4 regions of the Bradyrhizobium sp. CW1 genome follow, and region 1 is predicted to be linked to each of the others. Evidence: predicted binding sites of a transcription regulator. Region 1 holds the regulator's gene; each other region holds the start of a gene.
The links. Region 1 encodes PhoB, which activates phosphate uptake and scavenging genes when phosphate is short. Its sites were predicted from a motif close to TGTCATNNANCTGTCAT; they were not measured.
Positions count from the first base shown of each region.

Region 2: a site for PhoB is predicted at 2,408-2,424, ahead of IVB54_RS22520 (DUF47 domain-containing protein). Genes of this name have one in related genera too.
Region 3: a site for PhoB is predicted at 2,940-2,956, ahead of ugpB (sn-glycerol-3-phosphate ABC transporter substrate-binding protein UgpB). Genes of this name have one in related genera too.
Region 4: a site for PhoB is predicted at 2,611-2,627, ahead of IVB54_RS13930 (YbhN family protein). Genes of this name have one in related genera too.

Region 1 covers NZ_CP064684.1:7,794,334-7,799,115, forward strand. Annotated here, with positions in the region: gene argF (ornithine carbamoyltransferase) at 1-130, opposite strand, end outside; gene IVB54_RS37305 (aspartate aminotransferase family protein) at 130-1,332, opposite strand; gene IVB54_RS37310 (GcrA family cell cycle regulator) at 1,788-2,300, shown strand; gene phoB (phosphate regulon transcriptional regulator PhoB) at 2,539-3,246, opposite strand; gene phoU (phosphate signaling complex protein PhoU) at 3,269-3,985, opposite strand; gene pstB (phosphate ABC transporter ATP-binding protein PstB) at 3,996-4,782, opposite strand, start outside.
Region 2 covers NZ_CP064684.1:4,567,887-4,572,668, reverse strand. Annotated here, with positions in the region: gene IVB54_RS22535 (ABC transporter substrate-binding protein) at 1-404, shown strand, start outside; gene IVB54_RS22530 (branched-chain amino acid ABC transporter permease) at 477-1,340, shown strand; gene IVB54_RS22525 (branched-chain amino acid ABC transporter permease) at 1,342-2,310, shown strand; gene IVB54_RS22520 (DUF47 domain-containing protein) at 2,469-3,113, shown strand; gene IVB54_RS22515 (inorganic phosphate transporter) at 3,129-4,136, shown strand; gene sugE (quaternary ammonium compound efflux SMR transporter SugE) at 4,129-4,443, opposite strand; gene IVB54_RS22505 (peptide chain release factor 3) at 4,607-4,782, shown strand, end outside.
Region 3 covers NZ_CP064684.1:8,178,974-8,183,755, forward strand. Annotated here, with positions in the region: gene IVB54_RS38985 (GIY-YIG nuclease family protein) at 95-337, shown strand; gene IVB54_RS38990 (MarR family transcriptional regulator) at 354-815, opposite strand; gene IVB54_RS38995 (organic hydroperoxide resistance protein) at 971-1,396, shown strand; gene IVB54_RS39000 (CaiB/BaiF CoA-transferase family protein) at 1,573-2,790, shown strand; gene ugpB (sn-glycerol-3-phosphate ABC transporter substrate-binding protein UgpB) at 3,011-4,327, shown strand; gene ugpA (sn-glycerol-3-phosphate ABC transporter permease UgpA) at 4,375-4,782, shown strand, end outside.
Region 4 covers NZ_CP064684.1:2,884,406-2,889,187, forward strand. Annotated here, with positions in the region: gene IVB54_RS13925 (hypothetical protein) at 1-1,203, opposite strand, end outside; gene IVB54_RS13930 (YbhN family protein) at 1,358-2,440, opposite strand; gene IVB54_RS13935 (ferritin-like domain-containing protein) at 2,857-3,363, shown strand; gene IVB54_RS13940 (MFS transporter) at 3,518-4,782, shown strand, end outside.

The DNA of each region.
Region 1 (4,782 bases):
TGACCGGCTGATGCGCCTTCTGCTTCGCCTTCATCGCGGAGGACGCAGCGAGCATGCGCTTGAGCTCCGACAGCGGCAGCTCGTTGATATCGAGGAAGTGCTTCGGTGTTTTATCGGGCGACTTGCTCATCAGCTTGCCGCCCGCTTGTTGCCGGACAACGCGGTGCAGGCGCGCTCGAGCCGCCCGACGCTGTCCTCGATCTCGGCTTCGGTGACGATCAAAGGCGGCAGGAAACGCACGACATTGTCGCCGGCACCGACGGTGAGCAGCTTTTGGTCGCGCAAGGCTGCAACGAGATCGCCGGAGGGCACCACGGCCTTGATGCCGATCAGGAGGCCCTCGCCGCGCACTTCGCTGACGACATCGCCGTGACGGTCGATCACGGAGGCGAGCTTCTGCTTGAGCAGCAGCGACATCCTCTGCACGTGGTCGAAGAAGCCGGGCTTGAGCATGACGTCGAGCACGGCGTTCGCAGCCGCGATCGCGAGCGGATTGCCCCCGAAGGTCGAGCCGTGCGAGCCCGGCGTCATGCCGGACGCCGCTTCGGCGGTCGCAAGGCAGGCGCCGATCGGGAAGCCGCCGCCGAGCGCCTTGGCCAGCGACATCACGTCGGGTTCGACGCCAAGGCGGCGGTACGCGAACAGATCGCCGGTGCGGCCCATGCCGGTCTGCACCTCGTCGAAGGCGAGCAACAGACCCTTCTCGTCGCAGAGCTGGCGCAACGCCCTCAGGAAGGCGGGCGTTGCCGAACGCACACCGCCCTCGCCCTGGATCGGCTCGATCAGGATGCCGGCGGTCTGCGGACCGATTGCCTTTTTCACGGCATCGAGATCGCCATGCGCAACCTGGTCGAAGCCCTCCATCGGAGGGCCGAAACCTTCGAGATATTTTGCCGATCCCGTTGCGGCCAGCGTCGCCAGCGTGCGGCCATGGAAGGCGCCTTCGAAGGTGATCATGCGATAGCGGTCGGGATGACCCTTTGCGGCGTGATAACGGCGCACGACCTTGATCACGCATTCCAGCGCTTCGGCGCCGGAATTGCAGAAGAACACGAAATCCGCGAAACTTTCATTGCACAGGCGCGCGGCGAGCTTTTCGCCGTCCGGGCTCTGGAACAGATTCGACATGTGCCAGAGCTTGGTGGCCTGCTCCTGCAACGCCGCGACCAGCGCCGGATGGGCATGGCCGAGCGCATTCACCGCCACCCCGGAGGTGAAATCGAGATAGCGCTCGCCATTGGTCGCGATCAGCCAGCAGCCTTCGCCACGCTCGAAACCAAGGTCGGACCTGGCGAAAACGGGGAGCAAATGCGGCGCTGCGCTGTTAGTCATGATGGTCACTTGAATGTTGCGGACGGAGTGAGCGTGCATTGCGCAACGCACCATCGACCGGCCCGGAAAACGAAACGTGCCGCCTCTTGAGGGCGGCACGTGCGACTATCTTAGGCCTGGTGAAACGGGTGTCAATGCCGCCCGGAAAGCCTCGCGAAACGCTGAATCCGTAGTCTTGCGGTGCCGATTTAGAGGGATTTGGCCACGGAACATGTGGAAGCGAGTCGGCGGACTCTTGCGCGGGAGTCACGCCATATTGTAGCGTTTGGATTGTCAGATACGACATCTCGTGCAGTGGTTCTGATCTTTAAGTCCTTATGTACCGGCGTAAACGTTCGGGCGTTCAAGACGCGCCCGGCGAGCCTTAAGGGATTCTGGCGGCACGGGTTTTTGAAGGCTTAGGCATTCGCTGCGAGGCCCCAGGATGGCTGGCGCGCAGCGAGGGAAAGGGTGCAATGACGGTTTTGACCTGGTCCGATGATCGCGTCGAGCAGCTGAAAAAGCTCTGGGAGGCCGGACTTTCGGCCAGCCAGATCGCGGCGGAGCTCGGCAATGTGACCCGCAATGCCGTGATCGGCAAAGTGCACAGGCTCGGCCTTTCGGGCCGCGCCAAGAGCCCATCATCGGCAGCGCCGCGGCCGCGCAAGGCGCGCCCCGCGCAGCACATGATGCGGGTGAGCCGCCCGATCTCGCGCGGCAACACCGCGCTGGCGCAGGCCTTCGAGGTCGAGGCTGAGCCGGATCCGGTCACCTACGACAACGTGGTGCCGATGAGCCAGCGGCTGTCGCTGCTGGAATTGAACGAGGCGACCTGCCACTGGCCGGTCGGCGATCCCTCGAGCCCGGACTTCTTCTTCTGCGGTGGAAGGGCGCTGTCCGGACTGCCCTATTGCGCCCAGCACTCGCGCGTTGCGTACCAGCCCGCGTCGGATCGGCGCCGCGCACCGGTAAAGCCGGGTCCCCGTTAGTCGTCACGCGAAGACAGTTCAACAATTTCAGTGTCGTCCCGGCCTAGTGCGCAATTGCGCACGGGGGGCCGGGACCCATACTCCGAGCACGCAATAATCGTGCGGAAGGGGTCACTCCGAGTCTTCGCCAAACCACGTTCGGTGGTTATGGGTCCCGGATCAGCGCTCGCTTCGCTCGCTTGTCCGGGACGACGGCTGAGAATGCAGGGACAGCTCGCCAACAAACAAGCCTGCAACCCTACACCTGCTCCGCCTTCGCGAAGCGATCATCCAGCGCGTAGCCGGCGCCGCGGACGGTGCGGATCGGGTCCTGCTCGCGGCCGAGATTGAGCAGCTTGCGCAGGCGGCCGATATGCACGTCGACGGTGCGCTCGTCGATATAGATGTCGCGGCCCCAGACGCTGTCGAGCAGCTGCTCGCGCGAGAACACCCGTCCCGGATGCTCCAGGAAGAACTCCAGCAGGCGATATTCGGTCGGACCGAGATCGATCGGCCGGCCCGAGCGCGCCACGCGGCGCTTGTCACGGTCGAGCTCGATGTCGCCAAAAGCAAGGACGGTGGCGAGGCGCTCCGGGCTCGCGCGCCGCAGCAGGCCTTTCACGCGCGCCAGCAGCTCCGGCACCGAGAACGGCTTGACGATGTAATCGTCGGCGCCGGTCGCAAGACCCCGCACCCGCTCGCTCTCCTCGCCGCGCGCGGTGAGCATGATGATCGGGAGCTGCTTGGTCTCGGGACGGGTGCGAAGCCGCCGGCACAATTCGATGCCTGACAGGCCCGGCAGCATCCAGTCGAGCACGATCAGATCGGGGATGTGCTCCTTGAGGCGGGTGTCGGCGTCGTCGCCGCGCATCACCGTCTCGACGTCATAGCCGTCGCCTTCGAGGTTGTAGCGGAGAAGCTCGGTCAGGGCTTCCTCGTCCTCAACCACCATAATGCGTGCGCCCATCGGGTCGTCGCTCCTTAAGTCTTCAGGTGTTCGGTACCGTGTTGGCAAAGGTCGTCATGTCGCCCTTCGGCCGCTTGTCGGTGATCGCCTGGCCCTCGATCATGTAGAACACGGTCTCGGCGATATTGGTGGCGTGGTCGCCGATCCGCTCGATGTTCTTGGCGCAGAACATCAGATGGATGCAGAACGAGATATTGCGCGGATCCTCCATCATGTAGGTGAGGAGTTCGCGGAACAGCGAGGTGCAGATGGCGTCGACTTCCTCGTCGCCCTTCCACACCGCCATCGCCGCCGGCAAATCATGCGCGGCATAGGCGTCCAGCACCGACTTGACCTGCTGCTGCACGAGGTCGGTCATGTGCTCGAGGCCGCGGAACAGCTTGAGCGGATGGAAGTCCGTCTCCAGCGCCGCGACGCGCTTGCCCATGTTCTTGGCGAGGTCGCCGATGCGCTCGAGATCGGTCGCGACGCGCATGGCGCCGACGATCTCGCGCAGATCGACCGCCATCGGCTGGCGGCGGGCGATGGTGAGCACCGCACGCTCCTCGATGCGCTTCTGCAGCGCGTCGAGCTCGGTGTCGATGGCGACGACGCGCTGGCCGAGCGGGACGTCGCGGCGGATCAGCGCGTCGACGGACTCGACGATCATGCGCTCGGCGATGCCGCCCATCTCGGCGACCAGGCGAGTGAGTTCCTGGAGGTCGGTGTCGAAAGCCTTTGCGGTATGTTCAGAACCCATGTCGCGTCTCCTAGCCGAACCGGCCGGTGATGTAATCCTGCGTGCGCCGATCTGACGGCGACGTGAAGATCTTGCTGGTGTCGTCGAACTCTATCAGCTCGCCGAGATACATGAAGGCGGTCTTGTCGGAGACGCGCGCCGCCTGTTGCATGTTGTGGGTGACGATAGCGATCGTGTAATCCTCGGACAGCTCCTGGATCAGCTCCTCGACCTTGGCGGTCGAGATCGGGTCGAGCGCCGAACAGGGTTCGTCGAACAGGATCACCTCGGGCCGCACCGCGACGGTGCGGGCGATGCAGAGGCGCTGCTGCTGGCCGCCGGAGAGCGACAGGCCGGAGGCGTTGAGCTTGTCCTTGACCTCGTTCCACAGCGCGCCGCCGCGCAGCGCCTTCTCGACGCGGCCGTCCATCTCGGACTTCGAGATCTTCTCATAGAGACGGATGCCGAACGCGATGTTCTCGTAGATCGTCATCGGGAACGGCGTCGGCTTCTGGAACACCATGCCGACGCGGGCGCGCAGCAAATTGAGGTCCAGCCTGGGGTCGAGAATGTTGGTCTGATCGAGCATGAGCTGACCGGTGGCGCGCTGGCCGGGATAGAGGTCGTACATCCGGTTGAAGATGCGCAGCAGGGTCGACTTGCCGCAGCCCGACGGACCGATGAACGCCGTAACGCGGTTGGCGCCGAGCGTCAGGTTGATGTTCTTCAGCGCATGGTGCTCGCCGTAATAGAAGTCCAGGTTACGCACGGTCACCTTGGGGGGCGCCTCGGGCAGCACCGCCGCGTGCGGCAGTCCA
Region 2 (4,782 bases), 3.2 Mb from region 1:
ACTTCACCGAGACCTTCTACTGGGACATGAACGACCAGACCCGGGCGTTCTCGAAGCGCTTCGCCGAGAAGATGAAGAACAACGCGCCGCCGACCATGGTGCAGGCCGGCGTCTATGCGGGCGTGCGTCACTATTTCAAGGCACTGGAAGCGCTCGGCGGCAACCCGCATGACGGCGTCAAGGTCGTCGAGAAGATGAAGTCGATGCCGACGGAAGACGATCTGTTCGGCAAGGGCGAGATCCAGCCCAACGGCCGCACCATCCACAATGCCTATCTGTTCGAGGTGAAGAAGCCCTCCGAGTCCAAGGGACCGTGGGACTTCTACAAGCTGGTCGGCACGGTGCCGGGCGACCAGGCCTTCACGCCGCTGTCCGAGAGCAAGTGCGCGCTCTTGAAGAAGTAAGCTAACCGCCCGCAGGCCATCAGGCCTGCGGGCGACTTTCAGGGAACGCCGAAGGGACCAGGTGCGGGATCGATGCAGGCTCTTTACGCTCAGCTACTGGTAGGACTGATCAACGGCTCGTTCTACGCGCTGCTCAGTCTCGGGCTTGCCGTGATCTTCGGCATGCTCAACATCATCAATTTCGCCCATGGCGCGCTCTACATGATGGGCGCGTTCGTCGCCTACTTCCTGCTGAACCTCGGCGGCATCAACTACTGGTGGGCGTTGCTGCTTGCGCCTGTTATCGTCGGCATCTTCGGCATGATCCTGGAACGGACCATGCTGCAATGGCTGACCGGGCTGGATCATCTCTACGGCCTGCTGCTGACCTTCGGCATTGCGCTGATCGTGCAGGGCGTGTTTCAGAACTACTTCGGCTCCTCCGGCCTGCCTTACGCCATTCCGGACCAGCTCAAGGGCGGCATGAATCTCGGCTTCATGTTCCTGCCGGTCTATCGCGGCTGGGTCGTCATCTTCTCGCTGGTGGTCTGCATCGCGACCTGGTTCCTGATCGAGAAGACGCGGCTCGGCGCCTATTTGCGCGCCGCCACCGAAAACCCGACGCTCGTGCGCGCCTTCGGCGTCAACGTGCCGCGCATGATCACGCTGACCTACGGCCTCGGTGTCGGCCTTGCAGCACTCGCCGGCGTGCTGTCGGCGCCGATCAACCAGGTGCGGCCGTTGATGGGCGCCGACCTCATCATCGTGGTGTTCGCGGTGGTCGTGATCGGCGGCATGGGATCGATCATGGGCTCCATCATCACCGGCTTCGCGCTCGGTGTGATCGAAGGCCTGACCAAATATTTCTACCCCGAGGCCTCCAACACCGTCGTGTTCGTGCTGATGGTGCTGGTGCTCTTGGTGAAGCCAACGGGATTGACGGGAAGGGCGGCCTGATATGACAGCCTTGACGGACGACACGCTGCCGGTAACCCCGCGCGCGATCCGCGACGAGATGATCGTGTTCGTGGTGATGGCGCTGCTGCTGGCTTCGGTGCCATTCACGGGGGTCTACCCGTTCTTCGTGATGCAGGCGCTGTGCTTCGCGCTGCTCGCCTGCGCCTTCAACCTGCTGATCGGCTACGGCGGTTTACTGTCCTTCGGCCATGCGATGTTCCTGGGCACGGCCGGCTATTGCAGCGCGCATGCGCTGAAAGTATGGGCGCTGCCGCCGGAACTCGGCATCCTCGTCGGGGTCGCCGGTGCCTTCGTGCTCTCGCTCATCACGGGCTATATCTCGATCCGCCGCCAGGGCATCTATTTCTCGATGATCACGCTGGCGCTGTCGCAGCTCTTGTACTTCATCTACCTCCAGGCGCCGTTCACCCATGGCGAAGACGGTATCCAGGGCATTCCGCAGGGACGCATGTTCGGCGTCTTCGATCTGACCAAGCCCACCGTGCTCTACTACGTGGTGCTGGTCGGTTTCCTCGCCGGCTTCCTGCTGATCTTCCGCATCATCAACTCGCCGTTCGGCGAAGTCCTCAAGGCGATCCGCGAGAACGAGCCGCGCGCGATCTCGCTGGGTTACCGCACCGATCAGTACAAGTTCCTGGCTTTCGTCCTGTCGGGCACGCTGGCCGGCTTTGCCGGTGCGCTGAAAGTCTTCGTGGCGCAGAATGCCTCGCTCACCGACGTGCACTGGTCGATGTCGGGCGAAGTCGTGCTGATGACGCTGGTCGGCGGACTCGGAACCGTCTTCGGTCCCGTGGTCGGTGCCTTCGTGATCATCGCCATGCAGCAATATCTGGCGGGGTTCGGCCAATGGGTGACCGTGATCCAGGGCTCGATCTTCGTGATCTGCGTGCTCACCTTCCGCCGTGGCGTCATCGGCGAAATCGCGCATTACTTCCGGCGGTCGCTGTAAGTCGTTGATATAATAGAAGATGTGTTGACGCGCGAAAGCGGTGGATGATCCGGCTCCACGGGCGTGAGGTGGCACGCGCGTGGATCGAAAATGGTCTATGACAGTTTCATGACGGCCCGCTTGGGCCAGGCCATCATCCAACCGGTAGTCTCTCTCCCATGATGCGATTGTTTCGCGCTTTCCTGCCGAAGGAAGAACGGTTCTTCGACCTGTTCGACCGCCACGCCCAGACCGTGATCCAGGGCTCGATCGCGCTCCAGAGCATGCTCAACGGGGGCGAGGAGACGCCGGTCTATTGCCAGCGCGTCAACCAGTTCGAGAACGATGCCGACAACATCACCCGTGAGGTGCTGACCGCGGTGCGCCGCACCTTCATCACCCCGTTCGACCGCGGCGACATCAAGAACCTGATCACCTCGATGGACGACGCCATCGACCAGATGCAGCAGACCGCAAAGGCCGTGATGCTGTTCGAGGTCCGCAGCTTCGAGCCGCCGATGCGGGAGATCGGCGGGCTTCTGATCGAATGCGCCAATCTGGTCGGCCGCGCGCTGCCGCTGATGCAGAAGATCGGTCAGAACGTGGCCATGCTGACCGCGATCACGGAAGAGCTTGGCAAGCTGGAAGGCCGCGTCGACGATCTCCATGATATCGGGCTGAAGGAACTGTTCCTCAAGCATCGCGGCGGCAACGCGATGGATTTCATCGTCGGCGCAGAGATCTACGACCATCTCGAGAAAGTCGCCGACCGCTTCGACGACGTCGCGAACGAGATCAACAGCATCGTCATCGAGCAAGTTTAGGGCAGGGGCCACGCCGTGGATGTTGCGTTGGGTCTTCCCGTCCTTGTCGGATTGATCGCCGTCGCGCTGCTGTTCGACTTCCTGAACGGCCTGCACGACGCCGCCAATTCGATCGCGACCATCGTCTCGACCCGCGTGCTGCGGCCGCAATACGCGGTGTTCTGGGCCGCGTTCTTCAACTTCGTCGCCTTCATGGTGTTCGGGCTGCACGTTGCCCAGACTATCGGCACCGGCATCATCGATCCCGCGATCGTGGATGCTCAGGTGATCTTCGCCGCGCTGGTCGGCGCCATCGTCTGGAACCTGGTGACATGGGCGCTCGGCATCCCATCGTCCTCGTCTCATGCATTGATCGGCGGCTTGTTTGGTGCCGGCGTGGCCAAAGCCGGCCTTTCAGCGGCGGTCTGGAGCGGGTTGTCCAAGACGGTGATCGCCATCGTGCTGTCTCCGCTGGTCGGCTTCCTGCTCGCGATGGTGCTGGTCGCGATCGTCTCCTGGGCCTCGGTGCGCTCCACGCCCTTTGCCGTGGATCGCGCCTTCCGCATCCTGCAATTCGCCTCCGCCTCGCTCTATTCGCTCGGCCATGGTGGTAACGACGCTCAGAAGACCATGGGCATCATCGCCGTGCTGCTCTATTCGCAGGGCCAGCTCGGCGGCGAATTCTTCGTACCCTTCTGGGTGGTGCTCTCGTGCCAGGCCGCGATGGCGATGGGGACGCTGATGGGCGGCTGGCGCATCGTCCGCACCATGGGCCTGCGCATCACCAGGCTGACCCCGATGCAGGGCTTTTGCGCCGAGACCGGCGGTGCCGCGACCCTGTTCATGGCGACCTTTCTCGGTGTTCCGGTCTCGACCACCCACACCATCACCGGCGCCATCGTCGGCGTCGGCGCGGCCCGCCGCCTCTCGGCGGTGCGCTGGAACGTCGCCAGCTCGATCGTCTATGCCTGGGTGATCACGATGCCGGCCTCGGCCATCGTCGCCGCGCTGAGCTGGTGGGCGGTCAAGATCTTCGTCAGGTAACCAGCTTCAGTCCGACAATGCCGGCGACGATCAGCCCGATGCTGGCGAGGCGGAACGCGGTGGCCGGCTCGCCGAACAGGACGATGCCGAGCGTCGCGGTGCCGACCGCACCGATGCCGGTCCAGACCGCATAAGCGGTTCCAATCGGCAGCGATTTGAGAGCGAGCCCGAGCAGGATGATGCTGCCGGCCATGGCGCCGAGCGTGAGGATTGACGGAACGAGCCTGGTGAACCCCTCGGTATATTTGAGGCCGATGGCCCAGGAGATCTCCAGCAGACCGGCGACGAACAGGATGCTCCAGGCCATGACGACCCTCCATTCAAGGCAGGGTCGTCCCCGCGACTGGTGTGCTGATAGCAAGGGAAGGCCGTCCCTCCCAACCCAAGCCCGATATGGGGCTGGCCGGAAGCCTCCGCAATCACCAGATCAGGCTTGATCAGGCTCATTTTCCCTGCCAAACGCTGCCGCAATGTCCGACATCGCCACCACAGCCGAATCGACGGCCCCTTCCTCGCTTGCCGCTGAAGTGTCGCGGCGGCGTACCTTTGCGATCATCTCGCATCCGGACGCCGGCAAGACCACGCTGACCGAAAAGCTGCTGCTGTTCGGTGGCGCCATCAATCTGGCCGGCCAGGTCAAGGCCAA
Region 3 (4,782 bases), 380 kb from region 1:
CTCGAAGGGCGAAGCGTGGTGTCCGGCGAAGCCCGAAGGGCGAAGACGGACTGGTGAGACTCCCACGCAGCGGCTGCCCGGGCGATAATCGTCAATGTGGTACGTCTACATCCTCCGCAGCATCGAATTTCCCGAGCAGGAATACGTTGGGGCTACGGAAGATCTGAAGCGCCGGTTTCCAGAGCACAATGCTGGCAAATCCACCCACACTGCCAAGTTCAAGCCTTGGAAGCTGAACTGGTACTGCGCCTTCCCTGACAAGCACAAAGCGCTCGCTTTTGAAGCCTACCTGAAGTCTCACTCCGGCCGAGCCTTCACAAAGAAGCGGCTGTCCTAAGAGCGCACCTCTAACCCTACTCCCCGATCACCGCATTCAACCGATCGCGCAACGCCACAATCTCGTCCTTCATCGCGACAAGCTCCGAGACCGAGCAGTCCGATGCCGCCAGAATCGATTGCGGCACGGCCCGCGCCTTGTCCTTCAAGGCCTGGCCCTGCGGCGTCAACGCGATCAGCACCTGACGCTCGTCCTCGCTCGAGCGCGTGCGCTTGACGAGGTGGGCCGCCTCGAGCCGCTTGAGCAGCGGTGTCAGCGTGCCCGAATCCAGGTGCAGCTTTTCGCCGATGCTCTTGACCGGCACGTCGTCGCGCTCCCACAGCACCAGCATCACCAGATATTGCGGATAGGTCAGGCCGAGCCGGTCCAGCAGCGGCTTGTAGACGCGGTTGAACGCATGCGCGGCGGAATAGACCGCGAAGCAGATCTGGTTGTCGAGGCGCAGCGGCGCGTCCGCTGCCGAATGTTTCCGGGGCATCGAGAATCTCACAGGACTTGCTCCATTCTGGGGCCGGCCGTCGCTACATTCAATTGCGAACAATTAAATGTGAGACGCTATAATTTCAATTGCGCGCAATCTAATTGCCTGCGATAAAGATGGCGCCCCCACCCCGAAAACACAGGGAGACAAAAATGTCAGTGAACGTCCTCTACAAGACCAGCGCAAAGGCCACCGGCGGCCGCGACGGCCATGCCGCGACCCTCGACGGCGCGCTCGACGTCAAGCTCACCACGCCGAAGGAGCTCGGCGGCGGAGGCGGCGCCGGCAACAATCCCGAGCAGCTGTTTGCTGCGGGCTATGCCGCCTGCTTCATCGGCGCGATGAAGTTCGTGTCCTCGCAGGGCGGCCCCAAGGTTCCGGCCGACGCCTCCGTGACCTCGACCGTCGGCATCGGCCCGCGCGCGGCCGGCGGCTTCGGTCTCGACATCGACCTTGCCGTCTCGCTGCCGGGCCTCGCCCGCGCGGAAGCCGAGGCGCTGGTCGAGAAGGCGCACCAGGTGTGCCCGTATTCCAACGCGACGCGCGGCAATGTCGACGTCCGTCTGACGGTCGTCTGATCGGTTAGCTGAAGCGGCTGGCCCGAGATACCCCTCGGGCCGGCCGCCTCCCTTGATTTGCCATCCCGCGGGATTGCGGCGAGCGGCCTGCATGACGCCCTACGCGCGAAGCCATTGCCGGCTCGGACGAACCTCGTTAGGCCTGTGATCAATACCGACACAGGGGACGCGAAGGCATGACTGAAGCCGCCAGTTCTGGAGCTGCCATGGGTGCAATGAGCGGCCTGCGCGTCATCGATCTGACGCGCGTGCTCGGCGGCCCCTATTGCACCCAGATCCTCGCCGACCATGGCGCCGACGTGATCAAGGTCGAGCCGCCCGCAGGCGACGAGGTACGCGACTGGGGCCCTCCCTTCCACGAGGAAGACGCGGCCTATTTCATCGGCATCAACCGCAACAAGCGCTCGATCGGCCTCGACCTCGCCTCCGAGGGCGGCCGGACCGTGCTGCTCAAGATGCTGGAGAGCGCCGACGTCCTGATCGAGAACTTCAAGCCGGGCACGCTGGAGAAATGGGGCATCGGCAACGAGGTGTTACGCGAGAAATTTCCGCGCCTCGTGCATTGCCGGATCTGCGGCTTCGGCGCCGACGGCCCGCGCGGCGGCAATCCCGGCTATGACGCCATCATCCAGGCCATGACCGGCATGATCGCGGCGACCGGCTCGCCCGAGAGCGGACCGATGCGGATCGGCGTGCCGCTGGTCGACATCGGCACCGGCCTCTATGCGGCGATCGGCATCTTGATGGCGCTGTCGGAGCGGCAGCGCTCGGGCCAGGGCCAGTTCCTGGAGACCACGCTGTACGAGACCGGTCTCGCCATCATGCATCCGCACACCGCGAATTATTTCATGCATGGCAAGCCGCCGTCGCTCACCGGCAACGAGCATCCCAACCTCGTGCCCTATGCGATCTTCCCGACCAAGACCGACGACATCTTCATCGGCGTCGGCAATGACGGCACCTTCCGCAAGCTCGCCAAGGAGATCGGCAAGCCCGAGCTCGGCACCGATCCGCGCTTTGCGCGCAACAAGGATCGCATCGGCAATCGCGAGGCGCTGCGGGCCGAGCTTGCCGCCGTGTTCAGCCAGCACGAGGCCGAGCCGCTGTGCAATCGCCTGCTCGCCGCGGGCCTGCCCGCCGGCCCCGTGCAGAAGATCGACCAGGCATTGACCAACCCGCACACGATCGCGCGCGGCGATATTATCGAGAAGGATTGGTACAAGGGCGTGGCGTCGCCGATCCGGCTCGACCGCAGCAAGCCGAGCCTGCGGCGCCTGCCGCCGAAATTCAGCGAGCACGCCGCCGAGGTCCTGGGCGAATTCGGCTACTCCAGGTCCGAGATCGACGCGATGGTCGAGCAGGGCACTGTCTGCGGCCCCGAGCGCAAGCGCTAGCGCCCTCGCCTTCCACATCCCACGGCAATGCCGCAGTGCGGTGCGGGCGCTCTGTGCACCGCGAACGGAGGACGCTGCGCGCGCGGCATTCGCCTATTTGACGGCTTCCCTTTTCCAGCGCTTGCCGCTTTCGTTTCGGCCGCTTACACAGTCATGTGAACGTCATATGGCGCTGCTAGCGCAAGCGATCATTTTTGACGGCCCAAGGGAGGTTTACTTGATGGCTCTTCGACATTTTGGAGCGGCTGCCGCTATTGCACTCACGGTTGGACTATCGGCCTCGCCGGCCTTGGCCGTGACCGAAATCCAGTGGTGGCACGCGATGACCGGCGCCAACAACGACGTCATCGTCAAGCTCGCCACCGACTTCAACGCGTCGCAGAGCGACTACAAGGTGATCCCGACCTACAAGGGCAACTATCCCGATACGATGAACGCCGGCATCGCGGCGTTCCGCGCCGGCAACGCCCCGCACATCATGCAGGTGTTCGAAGTCGGCACCGCGACCATGATGGCCGCGACCGGCGCCGTGAAGCCCGTCTACAAGCTGATGGCCGACGCCGGCGAGAAGTTCGACCCCAAGATCTACCTGCCCGCCATCACCGGTTATTATTCGACGTCGAAGGGCGAGATGCTGTCCTTCCCTTTCAACTCGTCCTCGACCGTGATGTGGGTGAACCTCGACGAGCTGAAGAAGGCGAACGTAGAGATCCCGAAGACCTGGCCCGAAACGTTCGAGGCCGCCAAGAAGCTGAAGGCTGCCGGTCATGACACCTGCGGCTTCTCGGGCTCCTGGATCACCTGGGTCAATCTCGAGCAGCTCTCGGCGTGGCACAACGTGCCGCTCGCCAGCAAGGCCAACGGCCTCGACGGCTTCGACACCGTGCTCGAGTTCAACGGACCGCTTCAGGTCAAGCATCTCGAAACCCTGGTCGAGCTGCAGAAGACCAAGACCTATGACTACGCCGGCCGCACCAACACCGGCGAAGGCCGCTTCACTTCGGGCGAGTGCCCGATCTACCTGACCTCGTCGGCCTTCTTCGGCAACGTCAAGGCGCAGGCCAAGTTCAACTTCACCGCCGTGCCGATGCCGTATTATCCCGACGTCAAGGGCGCACCGCAGAACTCGATCATCGGCGGCGCTTCGCTGTGGGTGATGGGCGGCAAGTCGGCCGAGGAATACAAGGGCGTCGCGAAATTCCTGACCTTCCTCTCCGACACCGATCGCCAGGTCTACATCCACAAGGCCTCCGGCTACCTGCCGATCACCAAGGCGGCCTACGCCAAGGCGAAGGAAGAAGGCTTCTACAAGGATCAGCCCTATCTCGAGACCCCGCTGCTCGAGCTGACCAACAAGGAGCCGACCGAGAATTCGCGCGGTCTGCGCCTCGGCAACATGGTGCAGCTGCGTGACGTCTGGTCGGAAGAGATTGAGCAAGCGCTGGCCGGCAAGAAGACCGCCAAGCAGGCGCTCGATGCCGCCGTCGAGCGCGGCAACACGATGCTGCGGCAGTTCGAAAAGACCGCCGTCAAGTGAGGCAATGAGCGGCAGGCCGCGACCCGGCCTGCCGCTCTGCTGGCATCATGCAAAAGCAAGCCATCTTCCAGTCAAGACTGTTACCGTACGCGCTGGTTGCGCCGCAGCTCGCGATCGTCCTGATTTTCTTCTATTGGCCGGCCCTGCAGGCGGTGATCCAGTCCTTCCTGCTCCAGGATGCGTTCGGTCTGTCGACCACCTTTGTCTGGTTCGAGAATTACGTCGAGCTGTTCAAGGACGCAGCCTATTTCGAGGCGATCGTCCGGACCTTCTTGTTCTCGTTCGCCATCGCCGTCTCGTCGCTGTCCTTTGCGCTGCTGCTCGCCGTGATGGCGGACAAGCCGCTGCGTGGCTCGATGCTCTACCGCACGCTCCTGATCTGGCCCTATGCGGTGGCACCGCCCGTGGTCGGCGTGCTCTGGATCTTCATGCTGCATCCCTCGCTCGGCGTGCTC
Region 4 (4,782 bases), 3.4 Mb from region 1:
CAGTTCGCGCGCCAGCGCATCGCGGGAATCATCGACGCTCGCCATGACGCCGGAGCGGCGGAATATCGCGCGCTCGGTTGCGGTCTCGACGATCACGTCGGCGACGAGGCCGGAGAAATAGACGTCGTTCGCGCCGACCGAGAGCAGCACGAGGTCGAGCGTGCGCTCGGGCTGGCGTTTCCTGGCGGCGGTCAGCGCCTCGCGCAGCTCGGCGACCTGCGCGTTCACGCTGATGTTGCAAACGCCGGTCTTGCCGGGCGGGCATTCGCGGGCGCGTTGCGAGCCGAGCAGCCCGTCGCTGATGCTGGCGCCGGTGCAGGCGAGCGGCAGAAAGGTCACCGCGACGTGGGTGTAGCGTACCGCAAGCGCCAGCGCGGTGCGGGCCTGGTAGCTGTAGAGCGATCGGTGGCAAGGCGAGTTGAACCAGAGGGCGCTGTAGCGCTGCCAGTTGGCAAGCGTATCCGGCGCTTCGCAGGCGCGGCCGCCCTTGAAGCCGGCGCGGCTCGGCCGGTAATACTGCGCGCCGGCGGTGCCGAGATAGGACCGGAAGCAAAAACCTTCGTCCGACAGCGCCAGCGGCCGGTCCGGATTGCCTTCGCCCGAGGCGATGCTGTCTCCGAGGCCAGCGACAAAGATGTCCCGGACCTGGATCTCGGTCTGGACCCGCTGGGTCGGATCGGAGCCGGAGGACACATCGACGCTCGCGACCGTCTGTTTGCCGTAGCGGACCCGCAGATTGATCGGCTCGGCGCAGTCGAAGGTGGATTGTTGCGGCCCGTCGCCGTCGTCGAACGACCAGGCGCAGGTGGCGCCGACCGGCACCGCGCCGGCGAGGCGCACGGTGACGGGATGGTCGATGGGGGTGAGGTAGTTTTCCTTCGTGTTGTCGCGGGTGCAGGGCTGGTTGACCCGGCCTTGGAGGTCGATGCAGAGCCGGTTGACCATGTTGCGGGCCCAGCCGCGGCCCTCGCTCTGGAGCTCCAGCGATTGCTCGGCGGCGAGGATGCTGCGGTTACGCGCGTTCTCGACATGGAGCAGGAAGTCGCGCTCTTCGCGGAACAGCCGGAAGCGGTTGCGTACCTCCCAGCTGATCTGCATGGCGCCCGCGTCCTGCGCGGCCGCCCGCTCCGGCGGCAAGGCGGTGAGGAGCCCGGCGAGCAGCAGGGCACCGGCGAGGAAACGGCGATGGAATAAAGGGATCATGGCCCGCGTCTTCAACGGCAAAGTTGAGGCGGAAATAAGAGAGCTAGTCTCCGCCTGCAACATTGGTCTGACGGTTTTGCCGGCCGGCGTCTAGCGGACTATCGTGGGAGCATGATCTTTTCGGAAAACCACTTCGCACTTTTCCGGATCACGCTCAGCGTTTGCTGGCCTGCCGCAGCGAACGCTCGCGCTCCATCGCTGCCACCTGCTTGGGCAGGTTGGCCTGCGCGCAGGCCTCCGCCAGCCGTCGGCGCTCCTGCCAGGGCTCCACCACATTCATCCAGAGCTCGCGTGCGCCCATGATGGAGATGGCAAGACCGAACGGGATCACGAAATAGAGGATGCGGAAGACGAGGAGCGTGGCCAGAAGCTGCTCGCGGCCGAATTCGGGCAGCGCCACCAGCATGGCGGCGTCGAACACGCCGAGCGAGCCGGGAGCATGGCTGGCGAAGCCGAGCAATGTCGCCAAAATGAACACCACGGAGAGCGACAGGAAATCGATCTGCGGAGTGGCCGGCACCAGAAGGTACATCGCCAGCGCGCAGAATCCGAGATCGACGACGCCGATCAGGATCTGCACCAACGTCAGCGGCGCTGACGGCAGCACCACCTTCCAGCCTTTCTGGCCGAGCTCGCGGCGCTTCTCGCCCATGCACAGCCAGACCAGATAGGCGCCGATCGAGGCGAGGCCGCCGATCGCAATCAGCCGGTTGATCGACGACGGCAGCTGATCCATGTAGGAGGCGGCATCCGGATGGATGGCCATGCCGATCGAGAGCACGAAGATGTTACCGAGCCAGAAGGTCAGGCCCGACAGGAAGCAGATTTTTGCGACGTCGATCGCATTCAGCCCGTAATCCGAATAGATCCGGAAGCGGATCGCGCCGCCGGTGAAGACGGTGGCGCCGATATTGTGGCCGATCGAATAGGACGTGAAGCTGGAGAGCGCTGCGATGCGATAAGGCACGTGCCTCTTGCCGATCGTTCGCAGTGCAAAAAAGTCGTAGAAGGTCAGCGTACAGAACGCGAAGCATACGCAGATCGCCGCCAGCCCGATATTGCCGCGGGGGATCTCGGTCAACGCGGTCAGGATGACCCCGGTGTCGATGCCCTTGAGCGTCCGCACCAGCGTGGTGATCGCGAACGCGATGATGAAGACGCTCGCCGCAACGCCGAGTCGCCGCCAGCCGATCCATCTCTTGAAGCCGCGCTTCAGCGCGGTCAGCAGTCCGTGCATTCATCCTCCCGGCGGGGGGCAAGACCGACCAGGCCAGACATTGGCCGGTCGGATGCGATCAGTGCCCGATGTGGGCTTGGATCGCTAGGCATGATGTAGCTCATTTAAGGCAAAAACAGTGACTTGTGCAGCCCTTGACAAGGATTGGTTCTGCCTTGGACCAGCTACTTTGTCATACGCGGTTCACATCGGACGCGCGTTAAGCATATGAGTCGTGGCACCGGTCGCGTCCGTCCGTGACATAGTCTCAGACCCTGCATGGCCGGCATTGTTCCAGCGCAAGGGATGCGGGCTTTTTTGGAACGACGATGCCGTGCGCTGGTTAGTGCCCCATCAGCAATCGAACATGGCGGAATAACCGGCTTCTCCTGCGAGCCGGTGCCTCCGTGTTCCCACAACCCGAGAGGATCGGACCGATGGGATTGTTCACAAAAGACATCAAGACCATGAACGACCTGTTCGTGCATCAGCTCCAGGACATCTATTACGCCGAGCAGCAGCTCACCAAGGCTCTGCCTAAAATGGCGGATAAGGCGACCGATCCGCAGCTGAAGCAGGGCTTTTTGACGCACCTCGAAGAAACCAGGGAGCACGTCAAGCGCCTCGAGGAAGTGTTCAAGATGCACGGTGCGCAGGTGAAGGCGGTCGATTGCCCCGCGATCGACGGCATCATCGAGGAAGCCGACGAGACCGCCGGCGAAGTCGCCGACAAGGCGGTGCTCGACGCCGCGCTGATCAACGCGGCACAGGCGGCGGAGCATTACGAGATCGTCCGCTACGGCAGCCTGATCGCCTGGGCCAAGCAACTCGGCCGCAACGACTGCGCCAGCGTGCTCGCCAAGACGTTGGAAGAAGAGAAGGCGACCGACAAGAAGCTGACCACGATCGCCGAGAGCAAGGTGAATCTGCGCGCTGCGAGCTGAGGGCCAGGCGTAGCCAGGATCGAGCGTCGCGCGGTCATCCGCGCGACGCTCGAACATGACGCATCCGTCCCGCATCCATCATTCGACCCTTGTCGTAACATGACGAGGGGCAGGAAGCGTATCGTTCGCATGGGGCTGCAACCGAGATGGCAGCATGCGAGTAAGCACCGCCAGATACGAAGCCTTCGAAGCCGGCGCGCCGCATTCCGGCTCCCGCCTTGCGACGTCCCTCACCCTTGCCGCGATGAGCCTTGGTTATGGCGTGGTGCAGCTTGACGTCACCATCGTCAACACCGCGCTCGACGCGATGGGCAGGACGCTCGGCGGCGGCGTCGCCGAGCTGCAATGGGTTGTCAGTGCCTACACCATTGCGTTTGCCGCCTTCATCCTGACGGCCGGCGCGCTCGGCGACCGCATCGGCGCCAAGCGCGTCTTCATGGCGGGTTTCGCAATCTTCACCGCCGCATCGCTCGCCTGTGCGTTGTCGCCCAATGCGACCGTGCTGATTGGGGCGCGCCTGGTCCAGGGTCTGGCGGCGGCGATCCTGGTGCCGAATTCTCTTGCCCTGCTCAATCATGCCTATCCGGACGACCGCGAGCGCGGCCGCGCCGTCGCGATCTGGGCCGCCGGTGCGAGCCTCGCGCTCACCGCGGGCCCCTTCGTCGGCGGCGCGCTGATCACGCTGGTCGGCTGGCGCGCGATCTTTCTCGTCAACCTTCCGATCGGCCTCATCGGCCTTTGGCTGAGTTGGCGCTATGCGACCGAGACCACGCGCGCGCCCTCACGCGAGATCGATCTGCCCGGCCAGCTCGCGGCAATTGGTGCGCTGGGGGCGCTCGCCGGCGCGATCATCGAGGGGGGCGCGCTTGGCTGGCAGCATCCGGCTGTGCTCGCGGCGTTCGCTTCAGCCGCTTTCCTGGCGGTGCTGTTCGTCTGGCGCGAGAGCCGCGCGACGCAGCCGATGCTGCCCCTGTCCCTGTTCGATCACCGGCTGTTCAGCCTGACCGCGCTCGTCGGCCTGCTCGTGAACGTCGCGATTTACGGGCTGATCTTCGTGCTCAGCCTTTACTTCCAGAGGATCAACGGCCTGTCGGCGTGGTGGACCGGTCTCGCCTTCGTGCCGATGATGGCGGTGGTGCTGCCGGTCAATCTGCTGGCGCCGCGTCTCGCCGAGCGCATCGGGGCGTGCCCGACCATCGTCGTCGGCGCCTGCGTCTCGGCGCTCGGCTGTCTCGGCCTGCTGTGGATCGAGGCCGGCACAAGCTATTGGGCGATCTTTGCGCAGATGATCGCGATCAGCAGCGGGCTTGGGCTGCTGGTGCCGCCGCTGACCTCGACCTTGCTGGGCAGCGTCGAGAAGGCACGCTCCGGCATCGCGGCGGGCGTCCTGAACGCGACGCGGCAGACAGGCAGCGTGCT